One region of the Arthrobacter sp. MMS24-T111 genome, then DNA from elsewhere that is predicted to be linked to it. Evidence: riboswitches for the same ligand, from Rfam matches in the RefSeq annotation. Region 1 holds a riboswitch; each other region holds the start of a gene.
What was found. Region 1 has a riboswitch for S-adenosylmethionine ahead of metX (homoserine O-acetyltransferase MetX). Riboswitches for the same ligand answer to the same signal wherever they lie in the genome.
Positions count from the first base shown of each region.

Region 2: another riboswitch for S-adenosylmethionine. It lies ahead of ACX5I6_RS12440 (aminotransferase class V-fold PLP-dependent enzyme); the one in region 1 lies ahead of metX (homoserine O-acetyltransferase MetX).
Region 3: another riboswitch for S-adenosylmethionine. It lies ahead of ACX5I6_RS07780 (cobalamin-independent methionine synthase II family protein); the one in region 1 lies ahead of metX (homoserine O-acetyltransferase MetX).
Region 4: another riboswitch for S-adenosylmethionine. It lies ahead of ACX5I6_RS03185 (DUF1737 domain-containing protein); the one in region 1 lies ahead of metX (homoserine O-acetyltransferase MetX).

Region 1 is NZ_JBTZRO010000001.1:3,873,178-3,878,525, forward strand. Features, by position in the region: gene ACX5I6_RS18195 (zinc-dependent alcohol dehydrogenase family protein) at 1-995, opposite strand, end outside; gene metX (homoserine O-acetyltransferase MetX) at 1,120-2,235, opposite strand; SAM riboswitch class IV at 2,248-2,363, opposite strand; gene ACX5I6_RS18205 (bifunctional o-acetylhomoserine/o-acetylserine sulfhydrylase) at 2,463-3,788, opposite strand; SAM riboswitch class IV at 3,832-3,946, opposite strand; partial or broken gene ACX5I6_RS18210 (IS110 family RNA-guided transposase) at 4,376-5,348, shown strand, end outside.
Region 2 is NZ_JBTZRO010000001.1:2,651,281-2,656,628, reverse strand. Features, by position in the region: gene aroA (3-phosphoshikimate 1-carboxyvinyltransferase) at 1-1,049, shown strand, start outside; gene rsgA (ribosome small subunit-dependent GTPase A) at 1,033-2,148, shown strand; gene hisN (histidinol-phosphatase) at 2,193-3,017, shown strand; SAM riboswitch class IV at 3,159-3,272, shown strand; gene ACX5I6_RS12440 (aminotransferase class V-fold PLP-dependent enzyme) at 3,310-4,728, shown strand; gene ACX5I6_RS12435 (class I SAM-dependent methyltransferase) at 4,822-5,348, shown strand, end outside.
Region 3 is NZ_JBTZRO010000001.1:1,662,188-1,667,535, reverse strand. Features, by position in the region: gene ACX5I6_RS07800 (choice-of-anchor G family protein) at 1-181, opposite strand, end outside; gene ACX5I6_RS07795 (hypothetical protein) at 178-894, opposite strand; gene ACX5I6_RS07790 (signal peptidase I) at 908-1,528, opposite strand; gene ACX5I6_RS07785 (SipW-dependent-type signal peptide-containing protein) at 1,537-2,244, opposite strand; SAM riboswitch class I at 2,501-2,605, shown strand; gene ACX5I6_RS07780 (cobalamin-independent methionine synthase II family protein) at 2,619-3,827, shown strand; gene ACX5I6_RS07775 (uracil-DNA glycosylase family protein) at 4,039-4,671, shown strand; gene ACX5I6_RS07770 (DUF3151 domain-containing protein) at 4,753-5,172, opposite strand; gene fbaA (class II fructose-bisphosphate aldolase) at 5,173-5,348, opposite strand, start outside.
Region 4 is NZ_JBTZRO010000001.1:696,999-702,346, forward strand. Features, by position in the region: gene ACX5I6_RS03175 (hypothetical protein) at 224-478, shown strand; gene opgC (OpgC domain-containing protein) at 598-3,066, opposite strand; SAM riboswitch class IV at 3,243-3,357, shown strand; gene ACX5I6_RS03185 (DUF1737 domain-containing protein) at 3,371-3,634, shown strand; gene ACX5I6_RS03190 (rhodanese-like domain-containing protein) at 3,631-4,041, shown strand; gene ACX5I6_RS03195 (O-succinylhomoserine sulfhydrylase) at 4,042-5,250, shown strand; gene ACX5I6_RS03200 (glutamate--cysteine ligase 2) at 5,255-5,348, opposite strand, start outside.

The sequences.
Region 1 (5,348 bases):
ATGTCTCGGCGGGGAACCGCGTCACCCATGTAGGAGCCGAGGAGCCGTTTGCCGGCTCCTGCGAACTGCAGTGCGGGAACGGCCAGTTCAGCTGACGGATGGGGCAATCCCACCGAGACCACCGCGCCACCCCGCGTCACCAGATCAAGGCAAGTTGCGATCACGCCGGCCGAGCCGACTGCTTCGACGGCAACATCCACCCCGTCACCGGCAGCCTCGGCAACAAGGCGGGGCGCATCCGCAGGCGTTCCCACCGCCGTGGCACCGGCGTCCAGGGCCAAGGGGTGCTTGCCCGGATTGGGGTCGATGGCAATCACTGCGGCGGCCCCGGCGAGGCGGGCCGCCATGACGGCCGACAAGCCTACTGCGCCGAGGCCGAAGACTGCCACGGACTGACCCGGACGGACGGACGCCGTGTTGAGCACGGCTCCCATTCCGGTGAGCACAGCGCAACCAAACATCGCCGCGACGGTGTCCGGGACGTCGTCGTCAATCACCACTGCCGATTCCCGCGCCACCACGGCGTAATCCGCGAACGCCGAGACGCCCAAATGGTGGTTGATGCGCTCCCCCGCCGGCGTGCGCAGCAAGGCCGGCCCGTGCAGCAGGTCACCGGAGCCGTTGACCTCCGCTGCGCGGTGGCAAAGCGCGGGCCTCCCGGCCCGGCAGGCACGGCAGTGGCCGCAACTGGGCACGAAAACGAGGACCACGTGGTCTCCCACGGACACATCGGCCACCCCGTCGCCCACGGACACCACCCGTCCCACCGCTTCGTGGCCCAATGCCATCGGAAGCGGCCGGACCCTGGAGCCGTCCACCACGGACAGGTCCGAATGGCACAGGCTCGAATAGGTGATGTCGATCCCAAGCTCACCGGCACGCGGCTGTGCTTGGTCCAGCTCCTGAACGACCAATGGCTTCGCGTCAGCGTAGGTGGGGTTTCCCGATGCCTGTCCGGCGGTGGGAACGGTCGAATACAGGACGGCGGCTTTCATGACACGATCATGCCGTACTTCTGCTCCGGGCCTGATGCACTGCGGCGCCGCGGCGTCCACGGCAGCGTGCACCGGAAGCGCCGCTGTGGGTCAGCGGCCCGCGGCCGGGATACGGCGGGCGCGGTTAGACCAGGAACGTCGTCCGGAGCTGGTGCCCCAGCTGTCCGATCTCGGTCAGGAAGCCGTCATGGCCTATCGGTGCCGTGATTATGTGCACGTCAACATCACCGGGCAGGGCCTGGGCCAATTCGCGGGACTGGGACGGGAAGTAGAGCCGGTCGGAGTCCACGGCGGCAACGAAGAACCGGGCGGTGGCGGATGCCAGGGTCTCGGCCAGCGGCCCGCGGCCACGGCAGATATCGTGGCTCATCAATGCCTCGGTGAGGGCGATGTAGCTGTTGGCGTCGAACCGGCGGACGAGCTTCCTGCCCTGGTGGTCCAGGTAGCTTTCCACCTGGTACCGTCCGCGGTTTGCCAGCAGTCCGCCGTGCAGCGGCGACTCGGGGGCCTGGGGTTCCCGGCCGAAGCGTCCTTCCAGTTCCGCGGCGGACCGGTAGGTGATGTGGGCAATCCGCCGTGCAAGTGCCAGTCCGTCTTCCGGACACGGGCCGCCGTAGTAGTCGCCGCCGTTGAAGTTCGGATCCTGGCGGATGGCCAGTGTCTGGGCCTGGGCGAAGGCGATCTGTTCAGCCGTGCTGGCAGCGCCGACCGAGATGACGGCGCAGCGCTGCACCCGGTCGGGGTAGGTCACCGCCCATTCCAGGGCGCGGGCACCGCCCATGGAGCCGCCAAGGACGGCGTACCAGCTCCCGATGCCCAGCTGGTCCGCCAGCCGGGCCTCGGCCACCGTGCTGTCCCGCAGGGTGACCAAGGGGAAGCGGGAGCCCCAGGGTGCTCCGTTGGGAGCGGCCGAGGACGGGCCCGTGGATCCGTAACAACCGCCCACGATGTTGATGGACACCACGAAGAACCGGTCCGTATCAACGGGAGCCCCGGGACCGGCCAGCTGTTCCCACCAGCCCTCTTCGTCGGTGTCGCCCCGGGTCACGTGGGTGCTGCCCGTCAGGGCATGCTCGATCAGGATGGCGTTGCTGCCGTCCGCGTTCAGCGTGCCCCAGGTCTCGTACGCCAAGGTCACATCCGGCAGGTAGCCGCCGCCTTCGAGCTCGAGTCCTCCAATGGAGGCGTAGCGGACAACTCCGTGTTCGGGAATGGTGGTACGGGCGACGGTAACCGTCATGGCAAGACCTCTTCTACGCGCTTGCCTGCCGTCATTTGACCGGCAGGCCAGGTCTTCACCCGGGGCACCCCACCGCGGAAGGAGGGTTGCCGGCCAGCAAGCCGGGGCTGTCACTGGCACTCATGACCTGGTTCGAGTGTACGAAACACCCCCCGGTCCAGGCCAAGAGTGTGACTGGTTGTGACTTTCCGGCGCTGCCGGCCGGCAGCGCTCCAGCGTGCCGGCGGTCAGGCGTCGGCGCCGCCCTTGGCCGCGCGGAAACCGGCCTCCAGGTCGGCCAGGATGTCGTCGATGTGCTCCAGGCCCACCGACAAGCGGACCAGCCCCGGATTGACCCCGGCCACCACCTGCTGCTCGGGCGAGAGCTGGCTGTGGGTGGTCGACGCCGGGTGGATGACAAGCGAGCGGACGTCACCGATGTTGGCCACGTGGGAGTGCAGTTCCAGGGCGTCGACGAAGCGCTTGCCCGCCTCCGCACCCCCTGCCAGGTTGAAGGCGACGACGGCGCCGGTCCCCTTGGGCCCGTACTTGCGGCCCCGTTCGTACCAGGGGCTGGACGGCAGCCCCGCGTAGGCGACCGATTCGACGTCGGCCCTTCCCTCCAGCCAGCGCGCCACCTCCGTGGCGTTGGAAACGTGCCGTTCCACCCGCAGGCTCAGCGTTTCCAGGCCCTGCGAAATCAGGAAGGCGTTGAAGGGCGAAACCGCCGAGCCGAGGTCGCGCAACAACTGGACACGGGCTTTGAGGATGTAGGAAAGGTTGGCGCCCAGTGCGCCGCCCTCGCCAAGATCCCGGGCGTAGACCAGCCCGTTGTAGGTGGGATCCGGGGTGTTGAAACCGGGGAACCGGCCGGGGTCCTTGCCGAAATCGAACTTGCCGGAGTCGACGATGACGCCGGCAATGGCCGAGCCATGGCCGCCCAGGTATTTGGTGGCGGAGTGGATCACGATGTCCGCACCCCACTCCAGCGGCCGGATCAGGTAGGGCGTGGACAGGGTGTTGTCCACGATCAGGGGAACGCCGGCGTCGTGGGCAACCTGGGAGATGCCTTCGATGTCCAGGACGTCCTGGCGCGGGTTGGAGACCACCTCGCCAAAGAACAGTTTGGTGTTGGGCCGCACCGCGTTGCGCCACTGTTCCAGGTTGTCCGGATCTTCCACGAAGGTGACCGCGATGCCGAACTTCTTCAAGGTGTGGGCGAACAGGTTGTACGTTCCGCCGTACAGGCTGGGGCTGGCCACGATGTGGTCCCCGGCCTCGGCGATATTCAGGACGGCGAAGGTCTCCGCAGCCTGCCCCGAGCTCAGCAGCAAAGCCGCCAGGCCACCTTCGAGGCTGGCGATCCGCTGCTCCACCGCGTCCTGGGTGGGGTTGCCGATGCGGGTGTAGATCGGCGCCAGTTCAGCCAGGGCAAAACGGTTGGCTGCGCTCTCGGCGCTCGGGAACACGAAGGACGTGGTCTGGTAGATGGGCAGGGCCCGGGCTCCGGTGGCGCTGTCAGGCTCCTGGCCGGCATGGATCTGGCGGGTTTCGAAGGACCATCCGTTGGACATCTCAGTCTCCTATGACATGGGCCCGGCATGCTGGGAGCACCACGGGCCGCGCTTGCTTCCGGCAATTGCCGGACAGCCTGGTCCTCACCCGGGGCACCCCACCGCGGATGGAGGGTTGCCGGCCAGCGAGCCGGGGCTTGGCGCTGGCACTCATGACCTGCGCCCAGTGTAGGAAGATCGCTCCGGCCGGGACAGCATTGTGACGAACATGGTCTTGCCGCGGCGTGCGCGCCGCGCGGCCCGCGAGGGTGGCAGCTGACGGGCGGGGGACGGATCCGGGCGCGGGAGCAGTCCCATGCGGAGGTTTTCCAAGGTTCCACAAATAATGCGAAGGATCGCCCGAGGTTTGGCTGCCAGCCGTGCCGCCCCGGATACCTTGGAAGCCGGACGTCGTTATCCGGTCGCCCCGTTACCTTTTTCGTAGCCCGTTCCTGTTGCAGGATGAGGGTGTGCTGGCCTGCCGGCCCCGGCATGATTGCCGCCCCCAGTCGTCAATGATCCGGGGGGTGTTGTCACCGGGGTCCGGTAGGTGCCGGAGAGACCGCTAATAGAGGCAGGACAGTTTGGGATCGTCGTGCGTAACGTGGATGCCGGGCTCTGACACCGAGGACAGCCCAGCACAGGTATCAGCTGCTGCGACTGGGAGGTACAGGTGATCGGAAACCACGAAAGCATTGATGTCTTCATCGGCTTGGACGTCGGCAAGGGCGAGCACCACGCCGTTGCCGTGGACCGGGCCGGGAAGAAGCTCTTCGACAAGGCTTTACCCAACGACGAGCTCAGGCTGCGCGAAATACTGGCGTCGCTGGACAACCACGGCAGGATCCTGCTCGTGGTTGACCAGCCCGCGACGATCGGTGCGTTGCCGGTCGCGGTCGCCCAGGCCGCCGGTGTCACCGTCGGATACCTTCCCGGGCTGGCGATGCGCCGGATCGCGGACCTGCACCCCGGCGAAGCGAAAACCGACGCAAGGGACGCGTTCATCATCGCCGCAGCGGCCCGGACCATGCCCCACACACTGCGATCCATCCAGATCGCCGACGAACAACTCGCCGAACTGACCATGCTCTGCGGCTTCGACGACGACCTGGCCAAACAGGCCACCGCGACATCGAACCGGATCCGAGGCCTCCTGACCCAGATCCATCCGGCACTGGAGCGTGTCCTCGGCCCGCGCCTGGACCACCCTGCCGTGTTGGATCTGCTGCGGACCTGGCCGACCCCCGAAGCCCTCCGCCATGCCGGCCGGCGCAGGATCGGGAACCGGCTCAAGAAGCTCGCACCCAGGATGGGTGAACGTCTTGCCGGCGAGATCATCGAGGCCCTGGACCAGCAAACGGTGACAGTGGTCGGAACGAACGCTGCGACCATCGTGCTGCCCCAACTGGCGCGGATGCTCGCCGATATCCGCGAATCGCGGGACACCGTTTTCGCCCAGGTTGAAGCCCTCGTGGAGGCCCACCCTCTTCACCCGGTCCTGACGTCGCTCCCGGCGGTCGGCGTCAGGACCGCAGCACGGATCCTCACCGAGATCGTCGGGAAGGACTTCGCCTCCGCAGG
Region 2 (5,348 bases), 1.2 Mb from region 1:
GCACGGTGATGCGGTTCGTCCCGCCGCTTGCGGCGCTCCGCAACGGGGCCAGCGTGTTCGACGGCGACCCGCACGCACGCAAGCGTCCGATGGGGACCATCATCGAGGCCCTCAAGGCCCTGGGTGTGGCTGTCTCAGCCGAAGACGGCAGCGCCCCGTCGTCCCTCCCGTTCGTCGTGGCGGGCACAGGCTCCGTCCGGGGCGGCCACCTGGTGATTGATGCCAGCGCTTCGTCCCAGTTTGTCTCCGCCCTCCTGCTCGTGGGGGCACGGTTCGACGACGGCCTGCATCTTGAGCATGTGGGCAAACCTGTACCAAGCCTGGACCACATCAACATGACGGTCGCGGTCCTGCGCGGCGCAGGCGTGTCCGTGGACGATTCCGTGCCCAACCACTGGGTGGTGGCGCCCGGACCGATCCGTGCCTTCGACCAGCGGATCGAACAGGACCTTTCCAACGCGGGCCCGTTCCTGGCGGCGGCCCTCGCCTCGCGGGGAACCGTGCGGATCCCCAACTGGCCGGCGGAAACCCAGCAGGTGGGCGACCTGTGGCGCAACATCCTCACCAGCATGGGTGCCACGGTCACGTTGGCCGGCGGCGTCCTGACCGTCACCGGCGGTCCGGAGATCAAAGGTGGCGACTTCGCGGACACCAGCGAACTCGCCCCCACCGTCGCCGCGTTGTGTGCCTTGGCCTCGGAGCCCTCCCGGCTCACCGGGATCGCGCACCTGCGAGGACACGAAACCGACAGGCTGGCCGCCCTGGTGGCAGAGATCAACCGGCTCGGCGGGGACGCCGAGGAAACCCCGGACGGACTGCTCATCCGCCCCGCCCGGCTGCACGCCGGCGTCGTGCACAGCTACGCAGACCACCGGATGGCCACGGCCGGGGCAATCCTGGGACTGGCAGTACCGGGCGTCCAGGTGGAGGATATTGCCACCACAGCCAAGACCATGCCCGACTTCCCACAGCTGTGGGCAGGCATGCTGGCCCAGGAGGGCACGTCCGCTGCCGGACCGGAAGGGCGCGGCAGTGGCGCGGAGCACTGATTCCTGGGACGAATCGGACGTCAGGATCCGCCCGAGCAAGAAAGGCTCCAGACCCCGCACCAAAGACCGCCCCAGCCACGATGACGCTGTGACCGGCCGGATCATCACGGTGGACCGTGGCCGGTACACCGCAGTGGTGGGTGAGGACTCGGACAATGAGCGCGTGGTCATTGCCGCGCGGGCCCGCGAGCTTCGCCGCAATCCCGTGGTGGCCGGCGACTTCGTCTCCCTGGTGGGGGATGTCTCCGGAGCCCCGGACACACTGGCACGCCTGGTGAAAATCCAGGACCGCCGCACGCTCCTTCGCCGCAGCGCCGACGATACCGACCCCGTGGAGCGAGCCGTGGTGGCCAACGCGGACCAGCTGGTCATCGTCGTGGCGGCTGCCAACCCCGAGCCACGCACCGGCTTCATCGACCGCGCCCTGGTGGCGGCCTACGATGCCGGGATTGCGCCGATCCTGCTGGTGACCAAGGCCGACGTCAAGGACCCCGCCGAGCTCCTCTCCAATTACACGCACCTGGACTTCCCGGTCATCATCAGCAAGACCGCCGACGCACAGGCCTCCGGGATCGACGCGCGGTCCGACGACGGCCTCTCGGCCCGGCTGGACAGCGCCGCGGTGGCCGCCCTCCGCGCGCACCTCGACGGTACCGTCACCGTGATGCTGGGGCATTCCGGGGTGGGCAAATCCACTATGGTGAACGCACTGACGGGTGCCGAGCGCGCCACCGGCGGCGTCAACGCCGTCACCGGGCGCGGCCGGCACACGTCGTCGTCCGCGCTGGCACTTCGGCTGGCGGACGCGCCGCCCGGCAGCTGGATCATCGACACCCCGGGGATCCGGTCCTTTGGCCTGGCGCATGTGGATCCGGACAGGATCCTGCGCTCGTTCCCGGATCTCTCCCCCGGCATCGAAAACTGCGAACGCGGCTGCAAGCACACGGCAACGGCGGTCAACTGCGGGCTGGACGAGTGGGTGGATGGCGGACACGCCGGCCCCACCGGCGCCGCCCGCCTGGCGTCCCTGCGGCGGCTGCTCGGTGCCGATCCAAGGATGGAAGCACAGGAAACGAAGGAGCTTGGCAGCGTCAACTGACGCGTTCTCCCGGCAGAAACGCCCGCAGACGGTAGTTTGGAACCATGATCCAACCCGCTTCGAGTTACAACGATGACCTGCGCCTGGCCCACGTCCTGGCCGACTCCGTGGACGACCAGACGATGAGCCGGTTCAAGGCCCTGGACCTCCACGTCGAGACCAAGCCGGACCTGACGCCGGTCACCGACGCCGACAAGGCGGCCGAGGAGGCCATCCGTGGCCAGCTCTCCCGCTCCCGGCCCCGCGATGCCGTCCTGGGTGAGGAATTCGGCAGCACCGGCCACGGCTCACGGCGCTGGATCATCGATCCCATCGACGGGACCAAGAACTTCGTCCGTGGCGTCCCGGTCTGGGCCACGCTGATCGCCCTGGTGGACGAGGGCGAACCGGTGGTGGGCGTCGTCAGCGCACCGGCACTGGGCAAGCGCTGGTGGGCTGCCAAAGGCATGGGGGCGTACATGGGCAGGTCCCTGGCCGCCGCCACCCGGCTTCGGGTCTCCAACGTGTCCAACCTGGCCGACGCCTCCCTCTCCTATTCCAGCCTGGGTGGCTGGAAGGAACGCGGAAACCTTGACGACTTCCTGGGCCTGACGGAGGACGTGTGGCGGACCCGGGCGTACGGGGACTTCTGGTCCTACTGCATGGTGGCCGAGGGCTCGGTGGACATCGCCTGCGAACCCGAACTGAATTTGTACGACATGGCCGCCCTGGTGCCGATCGTGGTGGAGGCCGGCGGCCGCTTCACGTCCCTCGAAGGCGAGGACGGCCCGTTCGGCGGCAATGCCCTGGCAACGAACTCGATCCTGCATTCAGAGGTACTGCACCGGCTGAACCCGGACCTCGACGACCTGCTCCAGCAGTCGCCCTAGCGGCAAGATAATCGAATAATACGACGCCGGACGCCTCCTTTGCGGGGCGTCCGCGGCCGTTTCTTCGGCAGGACGTAACAAAAGCCTTAACAATTGCTGCGGCTTTAGTCCTGCCCATTCCATGTTCTACGCTTTTATCCAGGTCACGAGTGCCAGCGCAAAACCCCGGTTTGCTGGCCGGCAACCCTCCATTCGCGGTGGGGTGCCCCGGGTGACGACCAGGCCGGTCCGGAGCGGATACGGCAAGCGCGGATTCCACTATGCCGGAGTCCTGTATCCAAGTGAGGTCTCTGTGACAACTGCCACCGTCTCCCCCCAGTCCGCCACCGCCAACGCCGCCGCGCCGGATCCGCGCCAGGCCATCGCCGGCCGTCCCCTCGCCGCGGTCACCGGCGCAGAGATCCAGGCGCCGCTGATCTCCGGCGGCCACGTTCGCTACGCAAACCTCGACTACGGCGCCTCCGCCCCGGCTCTGTCAGTGGTGTCCGCGTACCTGAACGAGATCCTCCCGTATTACGCCAGTGTCCACCGGGGCGCCGGGTACGCATCCCAGATCAGCACGTCCGTGTACGAAAACGCACGCAACATTGTCCGTGACTTCGTGGGAGGGCGCCCCGACGATTCGGTCATCTTCACCCGCAACACCACCGACTCCCTGAACCTGCTGGCCGGCTGCCTGCCGCTGGCCGGCGGCCGCCCCGCCGGGGACGTCTTGTACCTGGACATCGAACACCACGCCAACCTCCTGCCCTGGCAGGGCGTCCCGCACCGCAGCATCGTCGCCGCGGACACCATCAGCGGCACACTGGAGGCAGTCCGCGCTGAACTGGAGCAGGGCGGGGTCAGCCTGCTGGCCGTCACCGGCGCCTCCAACGTCACCGGCGAGATCCTCCCCATCCGGGCCTTGGCTACACTGGCGCACCAGTACGGCGCACGGATCGTGGTGGATGCCGCCCAGCTTGCGCCCCACCGCCGGGTGGACATCAGCGCGGACGACGTCGACTATCTCGCCTTCTCCGGACACAAGCTCTACGCACCCTTCGGCGCAGGCGTCCTGGTAGGACGTGCGGACTGGCTGGACGCCGGTGTCCCCCACCTGGCCGGGGGCGGTGCCGTCAAGGAAGCAAGGCTCGACGGCGTCAGCTGGGCCACCGGCCCGGCCCGCCACGAGGGCGGCTCACCCAACGTGCTAGGCGCAGCCACCCTGGCCCGTGCCACCCAGGTGATCGCCGGGCTGGACCAGGCCCGGTGGCACGCCCACGAATCCGCCATCCGCTCCTTCCTGGTGGAGGGCCTCCAGGGCATCGACGGCGTCACCGTCCACCAGATCTTCAAGGACACCAATCCGGAAACGGACACCATCGGCGTGGTCAATTTCTCGGTTGCAGGCTACGACGCCGGGCTGGTGGCCGCCTATCTCTCGGCGGAGCACGGCGTGGGCCTGCGCGACGGACGCTTCTGCGCCCACCCGCTGCTGAAGCGCCTGGGCCTGCCCAACGGATCACTCCGGGCGAGCTTCGGCGTCGGATCCCGGCTGGAGGATGCCGAACGCCTCCTTGCCGGCATCCGCACACTGCGCAGCAGCGGTCTGGGTTGGGACTACGTGGTTGACGCAGGCCGCTGGGTGCCGGCCAACGATTCCCGCACCTACCCGCACTGGGCACCCAACACCCCGGGCACGGCCGGCGCGGCCCCCTGTATCGACGACTAGTGGGCACTTCCCGCCCATGGTCCCCCAGCACATTTTCGAGGCGGTGCGGTAAATTCGAGGGGCATCAACAGTCGGAATTGAAGGAGTCCACGCGTGGTTCGGTGTGGCCCCAAGCTTGATCACGGGCGCCGGCGGGAACTTGGCGGCAGTTTCCGGGACGGCGGACGGCACTACCAGCGCGTCAGGCCGGGCTACCCCGTGGAATCAGCCCGGTGGCTGGTCCCGGCGCAGGCCCGCGACGCACTCGACGTAGGGGCCGGTACCGGGAAGTTCACGGCCCTGCTGCTGGAGCTTGGCCTGGAGGTAACCGCCGTCGATCCTTCCACCGACATGCTCGCCCAACTCGCGGCGCACTGCCCTGCTGCCACGGCCATGGCGGGAACCGCGGAGGCGACCGGACTGGCCGAAGCCTCCTTCGACGTCGTCACCGTGGCCCAGGCCTGGCACTGGTGCGACGCGCTGCCCGCGAGCACCGAACTCGCCCGCGTCCTGCGCCCGCACGGAACGCTCGGACTCATCTGGAACCAGCTGGATACCTCGGTACCCTGGGTGCACAGGCTTTCCAGGATCATGCACGCCGGCGATGTGTACCGCCCGGGCCACAAGCCGGTGGTGGGGCG
Region 3 (5,348 bases), 2.2 Mb from region 1:
TGGAACAGTCCCCCGGGGAACCAACGCCGACAGAACCGCCGGCCCATTCGTTGTCCACCCATGCCGCCGTGGTGACGGTGGTGGTCGCCACCAGGGAGACTGCGGCCGCTGCCGCTATGGCAACGGATGTCAGTGGGTTCCTTGCCCCGCGTCGCAGCAGGTTCCCGCGCGCGGTCTTCACGATGCCTCCCCCCTCCGGGTCATGTTCCGGCGGACTGCAGCCACCACCGCTGCGCCGAGGAGCAACAGGCCGCCGCCGGCCAACAGCCCCTGCACTACCGCTGCCCCGGTATTGGCCAACGGTGCGGGCGGCCGCTGGCCGGACGGGACCACGGCGTGGTCGTTCCCGGCAGCGGTGACCCCAATACCCAGCGTCAGCGCGGTGTCCGGCGGGTCCTGCGAATCCGCGGGCCGGGACAAGACAAATCGAAGGTAGGGCGAGGATCCGATGCGCAGATCACGCAAGGGAACCAGCACATCCTGGCGATGTTCAACGAGCGTTACCGGCGCTATCCGCGGCGTGGAGCCGATGGGGCAACGCAGGTCCCCGCCCAAGCCGCTGCTTCCCTGCCACGGGACATCGCATTCGTCCACGGACACAACGTAGGTGTCCGTACCGGCGATCTCACCGTCGGCGGTGACCTGCAGGGTGGACTCGCTGCTGGGCTGGTCCAGCGAAATGCCTATTTGCCAACTGAACGATTCCCCCGCTGACAGCCCCGGCAGTGTCAGTGGATAGACCGACGAGGAAAGCGACAGGAAGCCGGCCGCCCCCGTCTCCGGTACCGGAATCAGCTGCTCGTCCGCCACGGCTGCGCCAGGCGCAGCGCCCACCAGCAAAACCGCGACAACCCCCGCGGCCCGTACGACGTCCCTGGTGCTGGGTCCCGCCATGTCATCTACGACCTTACTGTTGTGGTTTAGCCCCGGTGGCGCAGATCTCTGCCTGGACCGCGGCCCGGCGCCGCGGCCAGTAGGCCCACGTGACCAGTGCTGCCACCGCCAGGGTTGCCGCGCCCAGGAACTCCGGCCCCCGGGAGGCCATGATCCAGGTTCCCAACCCGGGAACCGTGAAGAGCACCTTCTGCGCCGTGGCCACCTCGTAGGGCAACGGATCATCCGAAGTGTTGGCGTCGCCGCGGAGCCTTAGCGACGCTGTGGCCCCCTCCACACTGGGCGGGTCAACTGCCACCACGCGGTGGGTCACCAGAGCGGTCGCCGCTTCCCGGCGGACCGACACGACGTCGCCCGGGACGAGATCCTTGGCGGTGACCTGCACGGTCAGGGACAGCGCACCGACTGGATAGAGCGGCTCCATCGATCCCGTACGGAAGACGACGAAGGACGCCTTGAAGAAGAAGCCCAGGACCAGGACCAGGATGCACGCCAGCCCCAACAGGGCAACGACGGTGAGCAAAGCTTCGCGGAATCCCCTGGCCACACGGAGGGCAGCCGGCCGGGCCCGGGGTTCGGACGCCAATCCCGGCAACCGGAACCCGGGCTTGCGCCGGGACGCTGTCTGCCTCATCGGAGGGGTTATGGCAGGCCCACTGTGCTTGAGAACTTCCAGAGCGGGACGGTCTTCTGCCCCTGCAGGGATGACGGGGCATCCGTGGGGAGGGTCAGCGCGAAGCAGATGTCCACTGCGGAACCGGCGGTGACGTTGTCGCCCTTGGGCAGGCTGATATTGGTCGCTGCCCCGGGGATGGAGATGGCGCTAAGGAGTGAACCCGCAGGAATGATATTTGCATTCTGCACGGACCCGAATCCTGCAGCGTTGCATGAAGACTTCGGCACGCCCTGCTTGGCTTCGTACCTCAGGGCCGAGTAGAGCTGGGACGAGTTGGTGACGGCGTCAATGGGAGTGGATTGCGCGGTTTCAGTCAAGCTGGCTACCAGGGCTTCGGATCCGGCCACCGCCCGCAGCTGCATCGGTGCGTAAACGGTGCTGCCCGGCACCAGGTTGTCCGCATTGACGCTGAACGTCAAAGCGCCGCCGTTCCGGTCCGGCTGGTCACTCCATGCTGCTGTTCCACCGGTGCCTGTCCACGTGTTTTGCTGCATCTGGTACACCTTGGTCCCCGGGCCACCGCCGTTGTCGCTCTGGCCGAAGACCCACTCGTTGTCCGTCCACGCCGCGAGAGTGAAGGCCGCGCCGATCCCCAAGACAAGGCCGCCGGCAAGAATAGCGCGGACTCTATTAGCCTTTTGCGAGCGCGGCTTAGCGCTGGCTGATCCAACCATAATTTCCCCCAAATTAGAATTAAACCCCGAACGGTAAGACCGGGACACGGGTATGGGGGATTATCGGTATTTCCCCCAAAAGACCGATGTTTCTAGATCACCATCACTTACTAATTAAAGTCAAGTCGGTGTATTAAATGTTATCAAGTACCGCTTTCTCTCGGCGGAATCGTGCGGACGAGCTCCGACTGACGCTGCCGCGCCACAATATGAAACCGATTTGCCCCGCCGCCACGCTGTCGCTTTAGGTAAGAGAGGACCATCCGGAGCGGCCGAGAGACCTGGCTCAATGACGCCGCAGCAACCACGGTCCGGCAGGAAAGCTGCCGCCCGAAGGTGCTACTGCCAGGACCGATGGAAAGGAAGATTCCAGCATGCCGCTCAACACCGACCACATTCGCTCCACCCACGCCGGGTCCTTGCCCCGCACCGACGAACTCATCGCGGCCAACACCACAAAGGAATCCGACGGGATCACCCCGGCGTTCCTGGAGCTCCTGGAAGACTCCGTTGTGGGCGTGGTCCAGCGCCAGAAGGACTTGGGCATCGATATCCCCAACGACGGCGAGTACGGGCACACGATGTCCAACTCCGTTGACTACGGAGCCTGGTGGAACTACTCCTTTGCCCGGCTCGGCGGCCTGGAGCCGACCACCGTGGACCGGTGGGCGGAAGCCGCAGTCCGGCGGTCCTCCCCCGGAAACGTTGTCCTGACGTCCTTCCCCGACCGGAGGGACCGGCAGGCGTTCAACGAGGCGTACAGCGATCCTTCCTCCGGGATCCTGGCGCACCGAAAGAGCGTGTCCCAGCCCAAGATCGCCGGGCCCCTGACATATACCGGCCATGACCTGGTGGCCTCGGACATCAGGAACCTGAAGACCGGGCTCGCCGCGGCCGGCCTCAGCGAAGGATTCGTGGCGTCCCTGTCCCCCGGTTCCTGCGCCCGCGTTGCCAATGAGTACTACAAGAGCGATGAGGAACTCGTCTACGCCTGCGCCGACGCGATGCGCGAGGAATACAAGGCCATCATCGACGCCGGCCTGACGGTCCAGCTCGACGATCCGTCCCTGGCCGAGAGCTGGGACCAGATCAACCCGGAGCCGTCGCTGGAGGACTACCTGAAGTTCATCCAGCTGCGCGTCGAGGCCACCAACTGGGCCTTGCGGGACCTTCCGCAGGAACAGATCCGGCTGCACGTTTGCTGGGGCTCCTGGCATGGTCCGCACACTACGGACATCCCCTTCGCCGACATTATCGGCTCAGTGCTGCAGGTCAACGCCGGCGCCTACTCCTTCGAGGCGGCCAACGTCCGCCACGAGCACGAATGGCGGGTCTGGGAGGACACCGCCCTTCCTGAAGGCAAAGTCATCATCCCCGGCGTCGTCTCCCACGCCACCAATGTGGTGGAACACCCGGACCTGGTGGCGGACCGGATTGTCCGCTTCGCCAAGCTGGTGGGACGCGAGAACGTCATCGCCTCCACCGACTGCGGCCTGGGCGGCCGGGTGCATCCGCAAATCGCATTCGCCAAGCTGGAGGCTCTTGGCGAGGGCGCCCGCCGCGCCACCAAGCGCCTCTGGTAGTTATCCGCCCCTTCCGGGAATGACCGCCGGTCCACTGCGCCATGAATGAGGTGCGCTGGACCGGCGTTTCGTTTCTCCGGGCTTGGTAAACTGGCAAAGGTCGACCCGGAATCGGCCCACCCCAACTAACCACCGTTGATGAGCTGCGCCACCGTGCGCCCATTTTCGGCGGTGGACGCAACATCAATCCCCGCAGGAGAACCAGCCCTTCATGACCGCACTGGCCCCCGAAACATTCCACGAACAGCTCATGAGCCGCCGCTACGAGCCCAGCGTTGCCGCTGTCAACGAGCTGTGCGATTCCCTGCAGGACGCCAAGCCCGGAACCGTGGTGCCCTATGTGGACCCCATGCACGATGTTGAGGAATGCCGCATCATCAGCCTGTACTCCAACATTGGCGAGATGGACCAGTCCGGTTTCATCACTGCCGGTGACCAGGACGCCGCGACCCGCATGCTGGGCATCCAGTGGAAGCTTGGCCTGCGCCCGGAATTCGTGATGCCCTGGAACGTCCACCCGTGGCACGTCCCGGGCGAGGCCAACGGTAAATTCACCCCGGACCAGGTGCAGGCGGGCCTGAAGCCGCTGCTGAAGTTCCTTGCCCTCGTCCCCCGCGCCTCCGTGATCGTGGCGCACGGCACCGAGGCAAACCGCCTGGCCAACCTGCTGCTGAAGACCGAAGTACCGCTGCTGTGGCGCCGCGGCCTCAAGACCTACAAGGTCCGCTCCCTGAGTGGCCGCGCCTTCGCCGGTTCACCGGCCCGCCAGGAGGAGTTCCTCGCGGACATGCATACGGCCTACGCCGATGCCATGGCACGCACCGGCATCGCCAACCAGGCCTAGGGTTTCGCCAGGCTCAACCATCGACGACGGCAGGTCACCTTCGCTGGGAAGGTAACCTGCCGTCGTCGTAATTATTCGAATCTAGCCCTCGATGGCTGCCTTCGCCGCGGGATCGGAGTCGTTCAGGAACTTCTCGATCCGCTCCGGCTCGTCAGCTTCCCCGATGGCCGACGAAGCCCTGCCCAGCGAGTAGAGCGCACGGAGGAACCCGCGGTTCGGCTCGTGCTCCCACGGGATGGGCCCGACGCCGCGCCAGCCGTTGCGGCGCAGCGCATCCAGTCCGCGGTGGTAGCCCACCCGGGCGTACGCGTAGGAGTCGATGGTGCGGCCCTCGGTCCACGCTTCCTCGGCCAGGATCGCCCACAACAGTGAGGACGTGGGGTGCTTTTCCACCAGGTCCAGGGCCTCGTGCCCGGCTTCCAGCTGCGCGTTGACCTCGGTTTCCGCAGGCAGGAGCGTGGGCTCGGGCCCCATCAGGTTCCTGCGGAACTCATCCGACATCTAGAACGTCTTTCCGGCCGAACCGAGCTGCTTGGTGGCTTCCACCACGCGGGCCGCCAGGCCGGCTTCGGCGGAAGCGCCCCAGACGCGGGGGTCGTAGGTCTTCTTGTTGCCCACTTCGCCGTCGACCTTCAGGACGCCGTCGTAGTTCTTGAACATGTGGTCCGCCACCGGGC
Region 4 (5,348 bases), 3.2 Mb from region 1:
ATTTGTCCTCGCTGCGGACAACTGACCCGAGTTCATTCGAGAGGGTTGCCTCATATGTAGTCTACGGGTAAAGTCTACAGTGTAGACAGGCGTTGACGGCGCTAATGATCCCGGTTTCTTTCACAGGATTAATCTATGGACCCGATTGCCAACAGTGCAGGGCATCGAGGTTCGCTGCTGTAGCCGAACGGCGGCGCCACGCACATAGCGAAGGGACGCCATCATGGCACATTCCCAGTTTGATCTCTTTCTCCAAGACGCCACCTACTTCGACCAGACCTCCGAGTCCACCCTGGAACGCGACCGCTTCTACGGCCTGTACATGAGCTGGTGCTTCATCAACCAGCACCAGCCGGGTACGGAAACGACATTCTGGTCGGCCATGAAGACCCGGTTGCCGGGCAGCCGCAAGGGCCTGCGCATGAAAGGGCCGGCTGCCGCCGACTACATCGTGTCCTCGTATCCCGAGCTGGTCTAGGACACAAGAAGCCGCGGGGGATTCCCAGTCCCTGCCTGGCCATGACGTAAATGCTGTGGCACCCACCGTGCCGCAGCATTTTTCATGCCCGGGCCATAGGGGCCCGGTGGGGATGCGGCCTAAGTGGGAATGATCCGGAACAGGAACCTGGTGCGGACCATCACCCACAGCAGGGCCAGCACCACGGCGTACGCCACGGTGTTGAGGAAGATACTCTCCTGCTGGAGCGCGGGGATATTGGCCACGACGGCGATCAGCACCACATGCATGATGAAGACATAGAGGGTTGCGCGGCCGAGCGGGATCAGGAACCAGCCCAGGGCCCGCTCAACCGGCTTCCAGTAGGCGCTGAGGAACGCATACGCCGCCACCACCAGGAAGACGACATTGAGCAGGCGGCCCGGGGCCAGGTACGTCCGGCCAAAGAGGGCGTCATACATGGCCCGGTAGGTGGCGTCCGGCATCAGCGCCAGCCGGACGTCGTAGTTGTTGGCCAAGTAGGGGTTTCCCCAGGAGAGGAAAGCCAAGGCGAATGCGGCCACCGTACAGGCTGCCACCACCCAGGCATGGGCCGACAACCACGCGATAATGCTCCGCCGGTGGTATCCCACCACCAGCCCCAGCACGAACAGCACCTGCCACACCAGCAGCGGAAACGAGTCCTCGAACTGGGACGGCAGGATCCGGAACCTGGTTCCGGCGCCGACGGCGTACACCGCCAGCGACGCCACCAGGACCCACACGGCCTTTCCGCGGTTCAGCAGCGCCAGGATCAGGGGGCTGACCAGGAGAAGAACCACGTACAGCCCCATGACGTTGAACTGCCAGGGCCCGAACTGCAGCAGCAGGATGGCCGGCAGGACCTGGGGCGGCACCGGGAACTGGAACAGCGATGACATCCCGGCGTAGAGGTCGTACGTCCGGCCGGCACCGTTATGCCCGGCCCCGCCCGTCCCCTGGTCCACGAACGTGGTCAGTGCCTCGGTGTGGAAGAACGGAAGCTGCGCAATGAGGAAGACGCCAATCAGCACCGACAGGGCGGTCACATAGAGCTTCCCCGCCCGGCGGGAGGTGAGGTCCACAACCTTGCCGAAGTCTTCCCTGGCCTTCGGCCCGTAGACCATGCCCACCACCAGGCCGGAAAACAGCACAAAGAGTTCGGCACCGGAAACGAAGCCCACGGCCTCCTGGGTGAGCAGCTGGAACAGCGAGACCAGGCCCAGGTGGTTGACCACCACGAAGACAATGGCCATCCCGCGCAGCAAATCCACGCGCGAGTCCCTGTTTCCCGGGTCCTGGTAGCTCCACGCGGTGGCGGCGTTGACCCGGCGTGGAATCTGCCACAGCGCCGCCAGGAGGATGGCCATCGCCACGGCAACGGTCCAGACCGCTGCCCCGGACAGCGTGTTGGCCCGGACATACGATCCGTCCGCAACCACGTCGGTGACCGGCCCGGTGACCACGGCGGAGGACTTCAGCCGGTCCAGCGCGGCTTTGGCGATGGCGGGATTTCCGGTGAGCAGCCAGTCGATGCTGGCCACGCCGGTATCCCTGGTGCTGGTGCGCTCGTCCCACACCACCGCTGCCGTCCTGGCGAAAGCCGGCGAGGTGGCGGTACCCACCACCTGGTCCCACCAGGCCGGCTTGATATCCGCCTCCGGCGGTCCGCCGGCAGCAGGGCTGTAGAACGCCGATGTCTGGAGCAGGAATGGCTTCTTGCGGGCCTCCGCATAGGCATTGTAGAAGTCCTCGCCGCCCGAGCCGGTCAGCATCTCCTGGAGTTCACCGGCACGCGGCACGGTGTTGACGGCAGCCCCACCGGCGGTGTCGTCATGGTAGGCGGTCAGGCCCACCCAGTCCACGGCGTCGTCCCCCGGATAGTAGGGGGCGTAGGCGGCATCGGAGCCGTTCCAGGCGCCGTCGCCATTGGTGTCGAGGAGGGCGAAGCCGTCACTTCCCGGCGGCGGGGCATTCCGGTTCCGGTCAAAGGGGTAGTCCTTGCCCAGGTACGGCGCCCAGACCATGGCGGCCCGGCCGCCGTCGTCCTTCCTGACCGCTGCCGCGACCGCCTTGAAGGCTTCCCGGTAGGCGCCCGGCTGCTGCCCCCAGGGCACCCAACTCGAGTTCATGTCCGGGGCAAACCGGACCAACAGCCGGCCCTTGAACCCGGAGGTCAGGTCGCGGACCTTGCCGGCGAAGGCTTCCGCTTCGGAGGCGCCGATCTGGTCCAGCGGCACGGTGGGCTTCACGGTGAGCATGGCGTGGGCGCCCTTGGCCGCGGCCTGCTGCAGGAAGCCCTCAATGTTGTTCCGGTCCGAGTCGCGGAACGGAAGAGCGATGTCGTGGCCAAACACTGCCGGGCTCGCCCCCAGCCGGTCGGAGAATCCGGCGGCGGTATCCTCACCCCATTCAAGGACGGCACCCAGCCAGGGCTTGCCCTGGTCCGGTACCGCGGAGGCCGCCTGCGCGGCACCGGCGGGCGCCAGCAGCGCCAGAAGCACGACGACGGCGGCGGCCAGGAAAGCCCCGAGGAAACGATGACGGGCACGACGACGGCCGGCCTGGCGGTGCGATATTGCTGCTCGCATGCTGGCAAGACCCCCCGGTACTCCCACTGTGACGGCAGGGCGGCGCCCCGGTAGAAAACTTTATCGGTCCCGCGGCCCCGCCGGGTTCCCGTGACGCGGTGGTCGCGGGCTCTCAATTACGGAACATGACGACGGCGGCCGTGCGGCTTGGCGGCGCAGGTGTTACGTTTTTGGGGAGTAATGAGTACCGGTGTCAAGCCCTGACTGGCCGGTCGGCAACCCTCCTCTCGCGGCGGGGTGCCTCAGGTGAATACTTGGCATATCGACCGATTCGAGCTGCAAGCGTGAAAGAAGGAGATCCGTCGTGTCTGACGCACCCGCCCCTGACGAAAAATTGTCCTACCGCCTGATTACAGGCCCGGACGACCGCTCCTTCTGTGAGCGGATCTCGGCTGCGCTTGCGGACGGTTATGTCCTGCACGGCAGCCCGGCGGCCACTTTCAACGGCAGCAGCGTCATCGTGGCCCAGGCCGTTGTCCTCCCGGCCGCCATCGCGTCGGCAGACGCCGCGGTGGCCACGGCCGTTGACGACCTGGAAGGCGAGTTCGACGGCGAGGGCCACGCATGAGCTACGCGGGAGACCTGACGCCGCAGGAAGCCTGGGCCAAGCTGGAGCAGGGCGCCATCCTGGTGGACGTCCGCACCGAGGGCGAATGGGCCCACATCGGCATTCCGGACACCAAGGCAACGGACAACGATCCGCTCTTCATCCAGTGGACCTTCCCCGGCGGCATCCCCAACCCCGATTTCGTGAAGGACCTCAAGGAGCAGGCGCCCGAGGACCCCGGCGCGGAGCTGGTGTTCCTGTGCCGCTCGGGCCAGCGATCCATCGCCGCGGCCGTGGCGGCCACCCAGGCCGGCTTCACTTCCTACAACGTCCTGGAGGGCTTCGAGGGGGAACCTGACCGCTACGGCGAACGGACCGTCAACGGCTGGAAGAACCGCGGCCTGCCCACCAACCTCGGAAAGAACTAAGTGACCTTCAATCAAGACGCCCCCGGCTGGAACCCCGACACCCAGGCTGTCCGCGGCGGGCTGGACCGCACCAACTTCCAGGAAACCTCAGAGGCCATCTTCCTGAATTCCGGGTTCGTCTACGAATCCGCGGCCGCGGCCGAACGCGCCTTCACCGGCGAGGACGAGCGCTTCGTGTACTCGCGCTACGGCAACCCGTCCGTGGCCACCTTCCAGGAACGGCTCAGGCTGTTGGAAGGCACCGAGGCCTGCTTCGCGACGGCGTCGGGCATGTCCGCGGTGTTCACCGCTTTGGGCGCGCTGCTCGCCGCCGGTGACCGGGTGGTGGCCGCCCGGTCACTGTTCGGGTCGTGCTTCGTGATCCTGAACGAGATCCTGCCGCGGTGGGGCGTGGAAACGGTCTTCGTCGACGGCCCGGACCTGGACCAGTGGCGCGAGGCCCTGTCCAAGCCCACCACCGCCGTCTTCTTCGAATCCCCGTCCAACCCGATGCAGGAAATCGTGGACATCGCGGCGGTGAGCGAACTGGCCCATGCCGCCGGCGCCAAGGTAGTTGCGGACAACGTCTTCGCCACTCCCCTGCTGCAGCGCTGCGGGGACCTCGGCGCGGACGTCATCGTGTACTCCGGCACCAAGCACATCGACGGGCAGGGCCGGGTCCTGGGCGGCGCCATCCTTGGCACCAAGGAGTTCATCGACGGCCCGGTCAAGCAGCTGATGCGCCACACCGGTCCGGCGCTTTCGGCGTTCAACGCCTGGGTCCTAACCAAGGGCCTGGAAACCATGAGCCTGCGCGTCCGGCACTCCTCGACCACCGCCCTGCGGCTCGCCGAGTGGCTCGAGGAGCAGCCTGCCGTGAGCTGGGTGAAGTACCCGCTGCTGAAATCGCACCCGCAGTATGAGCTGGCGGCGAAGCAGATGAGCGCCGGCGGCACGGTCCTCACCCTTGAGCTGGCGCCCTCGGGCGGGCGCTCCGGCAAGGAGGCCGCCTTCGCCCTGTTGGACGGCCTGCGGATCATCGACATCTCCAACAACCTCGGCGATTCGAAGTCCCTGATCACACACCCCGCCACCACAACGCACCGCGCCATGGGGCCGGAGGGGCGGGCCGCCATTGGCTTGAGCGACGGCGTGGTCAGGCTGTCCGTGGGGCTCGAGGACGCGGACGACCTCATCCGCGACCTGGAACAGGCGCTGAAGCAGATCTAAGGCGTCAGGCCTGGCGGACCCGCAGGAGTTCCGGAGTGTCTTCCACGTCGGAAAGATCCAGGGCGCCGCGCATGGTGACGTCAACGGCGTGCCGGACC